One region of the Bacillus pretiosus genome, then DNA from elsewhere that is predicted to be linked to it. Evidence: riboswitches for the same ligand, from Rfam matches in the RefSeq annotation. Region 1 holds a riboswitch; each other region holds the start of a gene.
The links. A riboswitch is a leader RNA that binds a small molecule or an ion and turns the genes downstream of it on or off. The one in region 1 is predicted to bind thiamine pyrophosphate.

Region 2: it holds a riboswitch for thiamine pyrophosphate, as region 1 does, so the genes downstream of both, thiT (energy-coupled thiamine transporter ThiT) here and thiM (hydroxyethylthiazole kinase) in region 1, are expected to answer to the same signal.
Region 3: it holds a riboswitch for thiamine pyrophosphate, as region 1 does, so the genes downstream of both, tenA (thiaminase II) here and thiM (hydroxyethylthiazole kinase) in region 1, are expected to answer to the same signal.
Region 4: it holds a riboswitch for thiamine pyrophosphate, as region 1 does, so the genes downstream of both, thiC (phosphomethylpyrimidine synthase ThiC) here and thiM (hydroxyethylthiazole kinase) in region 1, are expected to answer to the same signal.

The regions. Positions count from the first base shown of each region.
Region 1 covers NZ_CM129593.1:436,674-439,877, reverse strand. Annotated here, with positions in the region: gene ACU8YW_RS02280 (anaerobic C4-dicarboxylate transporter family protein) at 1-15, shown strand, start outside; gene thiE (thiamine phosphate synthase) at 131-790, opposite strand; gene thiM (hydroxyethylthiazole kinase) at 807-1,622, opposite strand; TPP riboswitch at 1,686-1,795, opposite strand; partial or broken gene topB (DNA topoisomerase III) at 2,220-2,792, shown strand; gene ACU8YW_RS02260 (hypothetical protein) at 2,975-3,204, opposite strand, start outside.
Region 2 covers NZ_CM129593.1:4,636,224-4,639,427, forward strand. Annotated here, with positions in the region: gene feoB (ferrous iron transport protein B) at 1-718, opposite strand, end outside; gene ACU8YW_RS23985 (FeoA family protein) at 715-942, opposite strand; TPP riboswitch at 1,137-1,238, shown strand; gene thiT (energy-coupled thiamine transporter ThiT) at 1,325-1,993, shown strand; gene ACU8YW_RS23995 (sensor histidine kinase) at 2,203-3,204, opposite strand, start outside.
Region 3 covers NZ_CM129593.1:756,845-760,048, forward strand. Annotated here, with positions in the region: gene ACU8YW_RS03870 (hypothetical protein) at 1-224, opposite strand, end outside; gene ACU8YW_RS03875 (SH3 domain-containing M23 family metallopeptidase) at 230-1,390, opposite strand; TPP riboswitch at 1,660-1,771, shown strand; TPP riboswitch at 1,832-1,934, shown strand; gene tenA (thiaminase II) at 2,017-2,712, shown strand; gene ACU8YW_RS03885 (ABC transporter ATP-binding protein) at 2,681-3,204, shown strand, end outside.
Region 4 covers NZ_CM129593.1:4,978,474-4,981,677, forward strand. Annotated here, with positions in the region: gene thiC (phosphomethylpyrimidine synthase ThiC) at 1-1,367, opposite strand, end outside; TPP riboswitch at 1,480-1,595, opposite strand; gene lldP (L-lactate permease) at 1,667-3,204, opposite strand, start outside.

The sequences.
Region 1 (3,204 bases):
TCAATTATGTTTTAAAGAAAAAGCACAAACCGACAATTTTAAAGGGTTTGTGCTTTTTTAATCAAACGTTTGTTTAAATATTTTTAACTGTCCATTATGTTCTTTTCTATTTTTGTGAAGTTCCCTTTCCCTACAAGCTCCTATTTACTTCCACTACTAGCTTCTTCGTACTTTCATACGGAGATTCCGCTAAACTAATCGCGGAAATAACAGAAACACCGTCCGCACCAGCTTCTATAACTGACGCTGTATTTTCAATTGTAATGCCACCAATCCCAACGATCGGTATTGTAATTTCTTGTTCTCTAAAATGAGCTAAACCTTTCGTTCCTTGTACAGCTTTCGTATCTTTTTTCGTACTCGTTGGGAAAATAGGCCCAACACCTAAATAATCAGCTCCGTTTTCAATTGCCCAGCGTGCTTCTTCAATTGTATGGGTAGATACACCAACAATTTTATCACCCATTTTTTCACGAACAGAAGTAATTCCTTCATCATCTTGGCCAACATGCACGCCATCTGCATCTAACTCCATAGCTAGTTCCACATCATCATTTACGATGAATGGTACACCGTACTCTTTACAGACTGCTTGTAGTTCTTTCGCGAAACAAATACGTTTCTCTCCCGTTAAAGCCCCTTCCCCCTTTTCACGAAATTGAAAAATTGTTATACCGCCTTCAAGTGCATCTCTCAATACTTGTAGTGGCTCCTTCGCACAATTGTTACTTCCCATAATAAAATATACTGATAATAATCTAGACATTTCAGCCTTTGTAATACAGGGCATCTAGTTCCCCTCCTTACTATATAAGCTCAATCTTCCCATACTTCTCAATATCACCCGAAGTGGTATTCGCTAACTGATTTAAAAATTCAATTTGGAAACTACCAGGTCCCTTTTCCACTGTCTTAGCAGCTGCCAGTTCCGCAGCTACACCATAAAACGTTAATGCCGCTACTGCTGCCTTTACATAATCCTTTTCTACTGCTACAAATGCTCCTATTACAGAAGTTAGTAAACAACCAGTTCCCGTAACTTTCGTTAAAATAGGGTGACCATTTCGAATAAGGATCGTTCGTTCTCCATCTGTAACAACATCTTCTTTTCCAGTAATCACCGCTACTGTATTTAATTCATCCGCTGCCTGCCTTGCAATACTTACGACATTGCCATTTCCAACACCGGCGTCTACCCCTTTAATTTCCCATCTCTCATTAATAACGTTCGCTATTTCAGCTGCATTTCCGCGGATAATCGCTAAATCAATTTCAGCCGGAATATGTCTCGCAACTTCTGTTCGATACGATGTTGCTCCTGCACCAACTGGATCAAATAGTACTGGTACATTATTCACATTTGCTGATTTACCAGCAAGTAACATCGCTTCTACCTCTTCAGGACGAAGTGTACCCATATTTAAAACAAGGGCTCCCGCAATGCTAGCCATTTCTGCTACTTCTTCTTTTGCATACGCCATTACAGGTGATGCTCCTAATGCTAACAAACCGTTTGCTGTAAAATTTGTTACAACAACATTTGTAATATTATGCACGAGTGGATTAGACTCTCTCACCAAATCCACTACTTTACTAATTTCTTTCATATTCATCCTTTTCATCTCCTAACTATAGTGATGGGAGATACACAAAAAGGCACTTTGCGCGTACGCAAAGTGCCTGAACATGTGCTTTTACACTCTCCCTACGCTGGCATTATCCAACAGGTTCAAATGGTCAATGACGGATTAGTCATACTCTCAGTTTGCATCCACAAACTCCCATGTGTTTATTATTCATCTACTTCAAAGTCTACTCTTATTCTAGTAAAATAACAAGTTCTTTACTTTTCTATTTCATATAGAAGCAACTGATAAAACAATACGCATAATAAAGTGAAACTTTAATCAGTGGGGGCTTTGTTCATCCCCCACTGATTATTAGTTGAACCAATCGGGCTTTTATGGGCAGTTGATCCCCTACCTAACTTCTTGGCTTCCGCTGAATTTTGAGGCAGGGGTCTTACTGCCCGTTAATGCGGGATAAATAAGTATCTATTTCTCATAGTCTCATCATGGCGCATATTATGTTCTGTCGCCATCATTCACCCTCAAACAGATGTTATCCCACTAAAAAACGTTCAAATCTGGAGCGAAACTGAATCTCAAGAAGATGTATGCTATAGTTAACGTATGGAAATTTGAAAGGATGTTTTAAATATGGTAAAAAGCGTTGTAATCGCTGAAAAGCCTTCCGTTGCACGTGATATTGCGCGTGTACTTAAGTGTGATAAAAAAGGAAATGGCTACCTTGAAGGTAGTAAATATATTGTAACTTGGGCTTTAGGTCATCTCGTTACATTAGCTGATCCAGAAAGCTATGATGTGAAATATAAACAGTGGAATTTAGAAGATTTACCGATGCTACCTGAGCGCTTGAAATTAACGGTTATTAAACAAACAGGGAAACAATTTAATGCTGTGAAGAGTCAGCTACTTAGAAAAGATGTAAATGAAATTATTGTAGCGACAGATGCTGGACGCGAAGGCGAATTAGTCGCACGTTGGATTATCGATAAAGTTAAAATACAAAAACCTATTAAGCGTTTATGGATTTCATCTGTTACTGATAAAGCAATTAAAGATGGCTTCGCAAATTTAAAACCAGGTAAAGCATATGACAATTTATACGCTTCGGCTGTCGCACGTTCAGAAGCTGACTGGTACATCGGTCTTAACGCGACTCGCGCTTTAACGACTCGCTTTAATGCCCAGCTGAATTGCGGCCGTGTTGCGATGTATCCCGTCAATAGTTAGGGTGAAATTAATATTTCTAGTATTTATATGACTTGTATGATTTTCTCCCAAATTTATATGGTTATAATGATAATTTTAAGTAGTAAAAACCTCGATTTAATTGTAAAACACCTTTTAAAAAATGGTTATAACAGACTTCTTGTATCTGCCCTTTTAAATTAGACATATAAAAAGATTTTTTCAGTTTGTATTCGATAATTACGTTCTGAGATTTTCTTACACTCCTCCGGAAAATTATTATAAAGAAATTTCGTACTACATTTTAAGTCTTTAGCAATATCAATTATTGCCTTCACACCAAATTGTTCCTTTTCTGTTTCACTCAGATAAATACTAACTTCTTTATTTAGCCATCCCCATACTGTTGTTTTAGGTACACCTATGTAAT
Region 2 (3,204 bases), 1.1 Mb from region 1:
AAATGTGCTCTTCCAACGTACAATCAAGTTTTCCTTCTAAGCGAGATCGAATGGCTACAAGTTCCTTATAAATTGGTAATGCTTTCATTTCTTTTTCTACTACTTCGTTATTGCTTAAAAATTGAAGGGCTAACCATCTTGGATGCTTATAATTCGCTGTCTCTAAAAGGGCTATTACCTCTCCAATTCCTTCATCCATCTGTACACCATATGAAATAATGAATGGCTTTTTCTCGTTTTTGTCATTTTCTTTAAGAGTAGCAAGTAGTTCTTCACAGCCTTTTCCACTTCTTGCAACGACAGGAACGACTGTTACACCTAATAGCTCTGATAATCGTTTTACATCAATTACAATGCCTCGTTGCTTTGCCACATCGACCATATTTAATCCGATTGAAACCGGCTTTCCAAACTCAAGTAATTGCAACGTTAAATGCATATTTCTCTCGAATTGCGAAGAATCCACTATATTTAACATATGATGAAATTCGTCTGTTAGTAGAAAATTTGTAACGACACCTTCATCACGCGAAACTGGATTCAAATCATAAACACCTGGTAAATCAATTAATGTTCCTTGCTTATCTTTTAATTTACCAACCTTCTTTTCTACTGTTACACCGCTCCAGTTTCCTACGTATTCATAAGAACCAGTAAGTGCATTAAATAATGATGTCTTCCCTGTATTCGGATTCCCTAGCAAAGCTACCTTATTCACGCTAATTCCACCTTTATCATTTTCGCGTCACAATGACGAATACTAATTAACTGTCCACGACACTCCAATGTACAAGGACCTTTGAACATCGCTTTCTGCTTCATGCGAAGTTCGCTTCCTTCAGAAAGACCGAAAGCAGCCAATCTTCTCTTCAGTAAATGATCTAAAGACTGAACGCTTTTTACTAACACTTTCTCACCGATTTTAATATCTACTAAGCTCATAACCTTCCCCCTCAGAAGAGAATGATAATTATTTTCAAAAAAATTATAGCACACTCTATTTCTCTTGTACTATACCCTTTTGCTTCATATTTATTAACATTTCGCTACAATTCTATTTCAATCATTGTCATACTGTATTCGTTTGCCATTCTCATCCATTTCGCTTACAATAAACAATAGCAAATAAAGAATCTCGTTATCACTGGGGGAGCCATGCCGCTGAGAGGGAACACTTCGTTCCGACCCTTCGAACCTGTTAGTTAATGCTAACGCAGGGATTGTGCAAACGTCCGAAATACATACCTCTTTTTTATTTACGTATTTCGTATCCTCCTATGATATCTATTCTTTTTTGTACAACTTGGATTTAGGGGGAGACAACATGCGTAACACCAATTTACAAGCGATGATCGAATCTGCAATTCTTGCAGCCTTCGCCTTGGTCATCGACATTTTACCATTATCAATCAAACTTCCAACAGGCGGTTCCATTTCATTCGCTATGATTCCTATTTTTATTATTGCATACCGCTGGGGCTTTAAATCAGCTTTCTTAGGTGGTTTAGTTTGGGGACTATTACAAATTGTCGTAGGAGATGCTTACATTTTAACACCTATTCAAGCTTTCATTGAGTACTTCATTGCCTTTGCTTTTATCGGATTTGCTGGCTTATTCTATCGTCCAATTCAAAAAGCACTTTTAACGTCTAATGAAAATAACTTAGAACAATCAAGTTTAGGTACCCGTAAAGAAAAACCTTCATCAAAACAAAACGAAGGTAAGAAAGTCCTTGCTTATATTATCCTTGCTACATTTATCGGTAGCTTTGCTCGCTATTTCTGCCACTTTATTGCTGGTATTATTTTCTGGGGACAATATGCACCGAAAGGTCAATCAGCAGTTCTATACTCATTAATCGTAAACGGCAGTACAATGCTCGGTTCTTTTATTTTATGTACCGTTTTACTTATATTTTTATTTCTTACTTCACCTCGCTTATTCAAGAGCATCAATGCTTATCAAATAAATTCAAACAAAAAGAGCGCTTAATAAGCGCTCTTTTTGTTATATCGTAATATCAATTAAAAATACAATAAATGCACAAAAGAAAATAAATACCATTATACTTAGCCACTTGCTATGCACGGTTCATCGACTCCTTACATAACCTCATTTTCTACCCAGATTATATCGTTTAAAAATAAAGATTAGGTAAAGATAATATGAAAATAAACTAAAAAAAGCGTAGCATGCATCATCTACGCTTTTTTAGGTAAATAAAAGTAAAATAATACACCATCTTCTGTATTTTCTGCCCCATATTCAGCATCGTGCAGTTCTAAAATATTTTTAGAAATAGCTAGACCAAGCCCAGTTCCACCTTGTGAACGGTGGCGAGCTGCATCCACGCGATAAAAACGGTCCCAAATTTTATCTAATTGCTCTTCTTCAATGTGAGTACCTTTATTTTCAATACACACTTTTATACGATCTTTCTCATCTATTGTAGAAATAATAATATCCTCTTTATTCGGTGTATAACGTATGGCATTCGTAATGAAGTTCACGATTACTTGTTCAATCCGACTTTGATTTGCGACTACTTCAAATGAACATATATTTTTATGCACATGAAGTTCTTTTTTCTCTATGTCCACAGAAAGGTGTTCACATATATCTTCAATTACTGTATCGATATAAAATACACCCTTTTTCATTTTATATGTACCTGACTCAAATTTAGCTAACTCCAGCATATCCAAAATTAAAGTATCCATTTTATCTACTTCTCGTTCCATTGCCTGAAAATAGTATTCTTTTTTATGCTCAGCTACTCCATCTTTTAAAATAGAAATACAGCTTTTCATAATACTCAGCGGTGTTTTTAATTCATGCGAAACACCAGAAATAAATTCTTTCCGCGTATTTTCTAACTTTCTTTCCTTTTCAATATCTTGTTCTAGCTGTCCAATATGCGAATGGAGCTTATTAGATAATACATTAATATTTTTCGATAAATCACCAATTTCATCTTTTGAAGTAATCGGTATTTGTTCTGTGAAATCTAAGTGTGCTATTTTCTTCGTCGTATCATTTATTTTTAATAACGGCTTTGCAATTTGTTTTGAATAATAGAACGAAGCTAGAAAAATAAGAACGACTACAAATGCAATGATGTAAATGTAGTAATCTTGCACCATTTGTACAGCTTCATCTACAGGCTGTAAAGAAGCCATCGCATAAATATATGTGACTGATCC
Region 3 (3,204 bases), 320 kb from region 1:
ATAATATTTGTTATTAGGGCACTTAATAGAAAGATGGCATTATATATATGAGCAATTTTTTGTTTTAGTTGTACTTGAAAGGATTCCATCATAATTTCTAAAGTAACAAAAGCAATGATAATAGATAAAAATACAGTGTTTGTATTGTAAATGATTAAACAACAGATTAAACCTAAAAAGGCGAAGTATTCAATTAAGAGAGGTATATTGATATTGCGTTGCATACAATTTACCTAACTAAATATGGCAGTGGGTTTACTGCATTTGTTTTTTCAAAATTCCATTCTCCATTGTGTAATTCAAAATGAAGATGTTGCCCGTATGAATGACCTGTGTTTCCCATATGACCTACTAATTGTCCAGCTTGTACTTGATCACCAGCTTGTACAGTGCGATCTTTCATGTGTGCATAGACTGTTGTATATAATTTCCCGTTTATTTGATGGGCGATGAACACAACATTGCCATAGCTAGCTGAATAATATGATTTCACAACTTTACCTGCAGCTGCCGCCTGGATTGAGACATTACCTTGAGCCGCAATATCTATACCATAATGCATTTGTTCCCAACGTATATCAAAGGTTGAGCTAATTCTTCCTTGAGTAGGGAATTTGAAAACTGCTGGAATGGAAGTAGGTTGAGCCGTTTGAGCTTGTGATTGCATTTGATTTTGCACCACATAATGTTTTGCCACGTATCCGTATCCTGTGCCAAAACGAATTTTATACCAAGTTCCTACAGTTTCCACTACTTGTATTTGTGTACCATTTTGTAATGAACCAAGTAGTGCACCACTTGTACTAGCGTTGCCACGTACATTAAGTTTAGGTGTTGCAACTGTGTATTTCGTATTAGTTTGAACTGTGATGCCTTTTACTAAAGGCTGTGAACCATTAGATACGAATGCTTTTTGTACGTAACCTGTTTTGCCATTATGTAAAATTTTATACCACTCGCCTTGTTCTTCTTGAATGGTAACGAATTTCCCATTTGGTAATACATCTAAAATTGAAGATTCTAAATTAGGTTCAGAACGAACGTTTAATGCATTGGCATTAACGATGTATTGATTATTAGATTGAAGTTTGTTTTTTAGTAGAATAGCATCTTTTTGTACGTAACCTACTTTATTATTAACAGATACTTTATACCAGCCATTAGTTGTTTCAAGTATGTTTACCTTCGTATTAAAGCGAATTGTATCAATTGATGAGCTATTTGCGTTATCTTTTGTATGTAAGGCTACTTGATCGACTTTGACATATCCAGTTTTCACATTAGATAATTGTTCAGCGTTGGCTGTTTGTACATTTGTTTCTCCCATAGAAGGAAGTAAAGAGGCAATTGCGACAGTAGTTGCTGTTAAAGCAGTAGCTTTCATATTCATATAATAGAGACCTCCTCTAGTTGTATAGTTGTAATTTTATTATAGTATAAAGATATAATATAGTGGGTGTATTCACATAAATGTAATATGAAATCAATATAAAAATAAATTTTTTGAGGATAATGATTCCTTTTTATCCAATTAATTAGGATAATAATTTCTAAGATAGAATATAAGTATTATATAGTTTTGTTATTTTGTTGACAATTGGGAAAATTAAAACAGTTGATGATGTCTTATTACGATGTTATACTGACAGTGTTAATTTCATAGTTTGCTAGGAGAGCTGGTGTTGCCAGCTGAGAGTAGGCCGTAAGCCTTTGATCCTTTTCATTACCTGATCTAGATTATGCTAGCGTAGGGAAGCAATTCGGACACTAATAATGAGTCCCCGTTTCTTTGCGTATAGAAACGGGGCTTTTTTGTTTGAAAATTTCATATTGAAACCACTAGGGGTGCTTGTTGTGCTGAGAGAGGAATAATCCTTAACCCTTACAGACCTGATCTAGGTAATACTAGCGAAGGGAAGTGGAACAACGAATAAATTATAATTTTATTTGCTGTAACCACTTCTTATTTAGAAGTGGTTTTTTATTTAGATATATAAATTGAAAGGGGATAGAGAAATGAAATTTTGCGATAGATTATTAGAAACTGTACAACCAGTTTGGGAGATGAGTCATAATCACCCGTTTGTAGTAGGTATGGGAGATGGCACGTTAGAAAAAGATAAGTTTCAGTATTATATTATTCAAGATTATTTATATTTGTTAGATTATGCAAAGCTATATGCGATTGGTGTTGTAAAAGCAACGAATCCACAAGTAATGGGGAAATTTGCTGAACAAATTGATGGCATATTAAATAGAGAAATGACGATCCATAAACAATATGCAAAAAGACTTGGTATTTCTATAGAGGAGATAGAATCTGCAAAACCATCTGCTAAAAATTTAGCCTATACAAATTACATGATGTCTGTATCTCAAAATGGCACACTTGCGGAATTAATAGCAGCACTTCTTCCATGTATGTGGAGTTACTGGGAAATTGGAAAGCGTTTAAACGATATTCCTGGAGCAAGAGATCATGAGTTCTTTGGTGAGTGGATTCAAGGATATAGTTCAGAAGAATACGGTAGCCTTTGTATTTGGTTAATAGATTTATTAAATGAAATGGCAGTTGGAAAGTCTGACAAAGAGTTAGATCGATTAGAGGAGATATTCCTATATTCCAGTCGATTTGAATATTTATTCTGGGATATGTCCTATCGTAAGGAGATGTGGGGATTTGAGGAGCAAGAACATACTACAGTTTCATAATGTTTCTTTTCATTATGATGAGAAAACAATCATCAATGAATTAAATGCTTCTATACAAGATAAAGAGTTTGTAAGTATTATCGGACCGAGTGGATGCGGGAAAAGTACTTTATTTCGCCTTATTACAGGTTTAGAAGAGGTGAGTACTGGACAGATAGAGCTGACAGAAACAAAGAGCCATCCTGTAGGCTATATGCCCCAAAAAGATATGCTCCTGCCATGGAGAACGATTATTGAGAATGCTGCCCTGCCGCTAGAGTGCCAAGGTGTACAGAAGAAAGAAGCGCAAATAAAGGCAAAGGAACTGTTACATAAATTTGGTTTACAAGGGTATGAGACAAAATATCCGAAAGATTTATCTGGTGGTATGAGGCAACGCGTATCTTTCATTCGAACTTTATTAACAGGCAGGGAGATATTGTTGTTAGATGAACCGTTTAGCGCGTTGGACGCTTTAACGAAGGCATCTTTGCAAGAATGGTTGTTTGAACA
Region 4 (3,204 bases), 710 kb from region 1:
AAATGTTCTTTCGGTGTTACATAACAAAGCATCGCCGTGCCAAACCAGCCAATCATCGCCGCTCCAATTGCCGATGTAATATGGTCATAACCTGGTGCAATATCTGTCGTTAACGGCCCAAGTGTATAGAACGGTGCGCCCTGACAAATATCAAGCTCTTTCTCCATATTCTCTTTAATTAAATGCATCGGTACATGCCCAGGTCCTTCAATCATCACTTGCACATCATGTTTCCAAGCAATCTTCGTTAATTCACCAAGTGTTTCAAGCTCAGAAAACTGTGCTTCGTCATTTGCATCTGCAATCGAACCTGGACGTAATCCATCTCCAAGAGAGAACGAAACGTCGTACTGCTTCATAATTTCACATATCTCTTCAAAATGAGTGTATAAGAAGTTTTCTTTATGATGGAATAAACACCACTGTGCCATAATTGAACCACCACGCGAAACGATACCTGTCGTACGCTTTGCAGTAATCGGAATGTAACGAAGTAATACGCCCGCGTGAATCGTAAAGTAATCCACACCTTGCTCCGCCTGCTCAATTAACGTATCACGATACACTTCCCACGTTAAATCTTCTGCAATTCCATTTACTTTTTCCAGCGCTTGATAAATCGGTACAGTTCCAACTGGTACAGGCGCGTTACGAATAATCCACTCACGCGTCGTATGAATATTTTTACCTGTAGATAAATCCATAATCGTATCCGCACCCCAACGCGTTGCCCACGTCATCTTCTCTACTTCTTCTGCAATTGAAGAAGATACAGCAGAGTTTCCGATATTTGCATTGACCTTCACGTGAAAGTTACGGCCGATAATCATCGGTTCTGCTTCCGGATGGTTAATATTCGCTGGTAAAATGGCACGACCTTCCGCGATTTCCTTACGAACAAACTCAGGCTCTACTCCTTCACGAATCGCAACATATTCCATCTCAGACGTAATGATACCCTTACGTGCATAATGCATTTGCGTAACATTTCCACCTTGCTTTGCTCTAAGCGGCTGACGATCCATTTGCGGGAAAACAGGCGTATGTTTCAAAGCCACTTTCACACCGTCATCCTCTGGTTTTACTTCGCGCCCTTCGTATGCTTCTACATCTCCGCGCTCCAGGATCCAAGAGTGGCGCGGCGCCTGCAATCCCTTTTCCAGTTCCACTTTATACGCAGGATCTGTATAAGGACCGCTCGTATCATATACACGAATTGGCGGATTCGGAATACCGTTCGTTTCGCTTTGTTCAATCTCGCGCATCGGCACTTTCATACCCGCGCGTGGTCCATCCACATACACTTTCTTACTTCCTGGTAAACTCGATTTCAATTCAATTTGCTCAGCTGAAACAGACTGTTTCATAACCTTTGTTGCCCCCCTGTACGTGACAAGGACAAGATATGGCCAGCGTATGCCAAAATAAAAAGAGCCAGGTCCATAAAAAAATAAGGACCTGGCTCATAAAGACATCATTATGTAAAGCCGTTAACTTCCCTACGCTGGTACGAGCCAGATCAGGTCCAAAGGGTTAAGAAGTTCACACGCTTCTCTCTCAGCCTACGCATACGTTAGGCACCCCTAGTTTATCACTGATTTAATTTTCAATACTTTCCCATCATACACGATAATCTGAAAAATGCAAAGTTTATTTCTTTTGTTGTTTATGGAATCATCCACGTTAAATAATATGCCTGTACATACGTCATAATACCAACAATAATTACGAAGAATAAACTATGCTTCACTGTAAAGCGGAATAAATCTGATTCTTTTCCAGCAAGTCCAACTGCCGCACAAGCAATTGCAATCGATTGCGGAGAAATCATTTTTCCTGTTACACCGCCCGTTGTATTTGCTGCAACGAGAAGTACTTCAGATACACCGACTTGCTGCGCTGTAATCGCTTGTAAATTCGAGAACAGTGCATTCGCTGACGTATCGGATCCTGTTAAAAATACACCGATCCAGCCTAGGAATGGTGAGAAGAACGGGAATAGTCCGCCAGTTCCTGCAAGTGCTAATGCTAATGTAGAAGATAGACCAGAATAGTTTGCGATAAACGCGAATCCTAATACGAATCCGATAGATAGAATTGGCATCTTAAGCTCATTTATCGTTTCTTTAAATGTTACTACTGCATCTTTTGCACTCATTTTCAAAATAAAGATAGAAATGATACAAGCAATTAAAATTGCTGTTCCCGTCGCTGATAAAATATCTAATTTCAAGATTGCTTCATAAGGCGTCGGTTTATTTACAATTGGCTCTGCTTTCATTACTAAATTGTGTAAGCCTGGAACTTCAAACTTAAACACAAGGCTTTCCAAAGCACCGCCTGGAGCAAATAACGCTTTAAAGAAACTTTGGCTCCAAATGACTACCATCACAGTTAAAATAATGAATGGAGACCATGCTTTTACTACTTTTCCTACCGTTAGTTTCGGCATAGATATCGCCGTTGCTGCTACCTCACTATTTGCTTCTTTAGACTGATAGATTTCTTTCGGCTGCCAAACTTTTAAGAATAGCGATAAACTCACTAAACTTACAAGTGCTGACGTAATATCCGGAAGTTCTGGCCCTAAGAACGTCGCTGTAATGAACTGCGTAATTGCAAATGAGCTACCTGCTACAAATAGAGCCGGCCATGTTTGTCTTACTCCTTTAAATCCATCCATTAAAAATACGATAAAGAACGGAACAAATAATGATAAGAACGGTAATTGATGCCCAGCCATTTGTCCAATTTTATGCGGATCAATACCTGTTACTTGTCCAGCAACTGTAATCGGAATTCCCATCGCTCCGAACGCTACTGGTGCCGTATTTGCGATTAAACACAGACCCGCTGCATATAAAGGATTTAACCCAAGACCTGCAAGAAGCGCTGCGGTAATCGCTACTGGTGCACCAAATCCTGCTGCCCCTTCCAAAAATGCTCCAAATGAAAAACCGATTAAAATAACGAGTAAACGATGGTCATTCGTAATGGATAATACAGATGCACGAATCACATCGAATTGACCTGTTTTCACAGATATTTTATATAAAAATACCGACATAATGATAATCCAAGCAATTGGCCATAGTCCGTATAAAAAACCATATCCCGTCGCTGCCATCGCCATCGTGAACGGCATCTTATAAGCGAATAACGCAACTAAAATTGTAAGTACGACTGTAATTAATCCTGCCACAT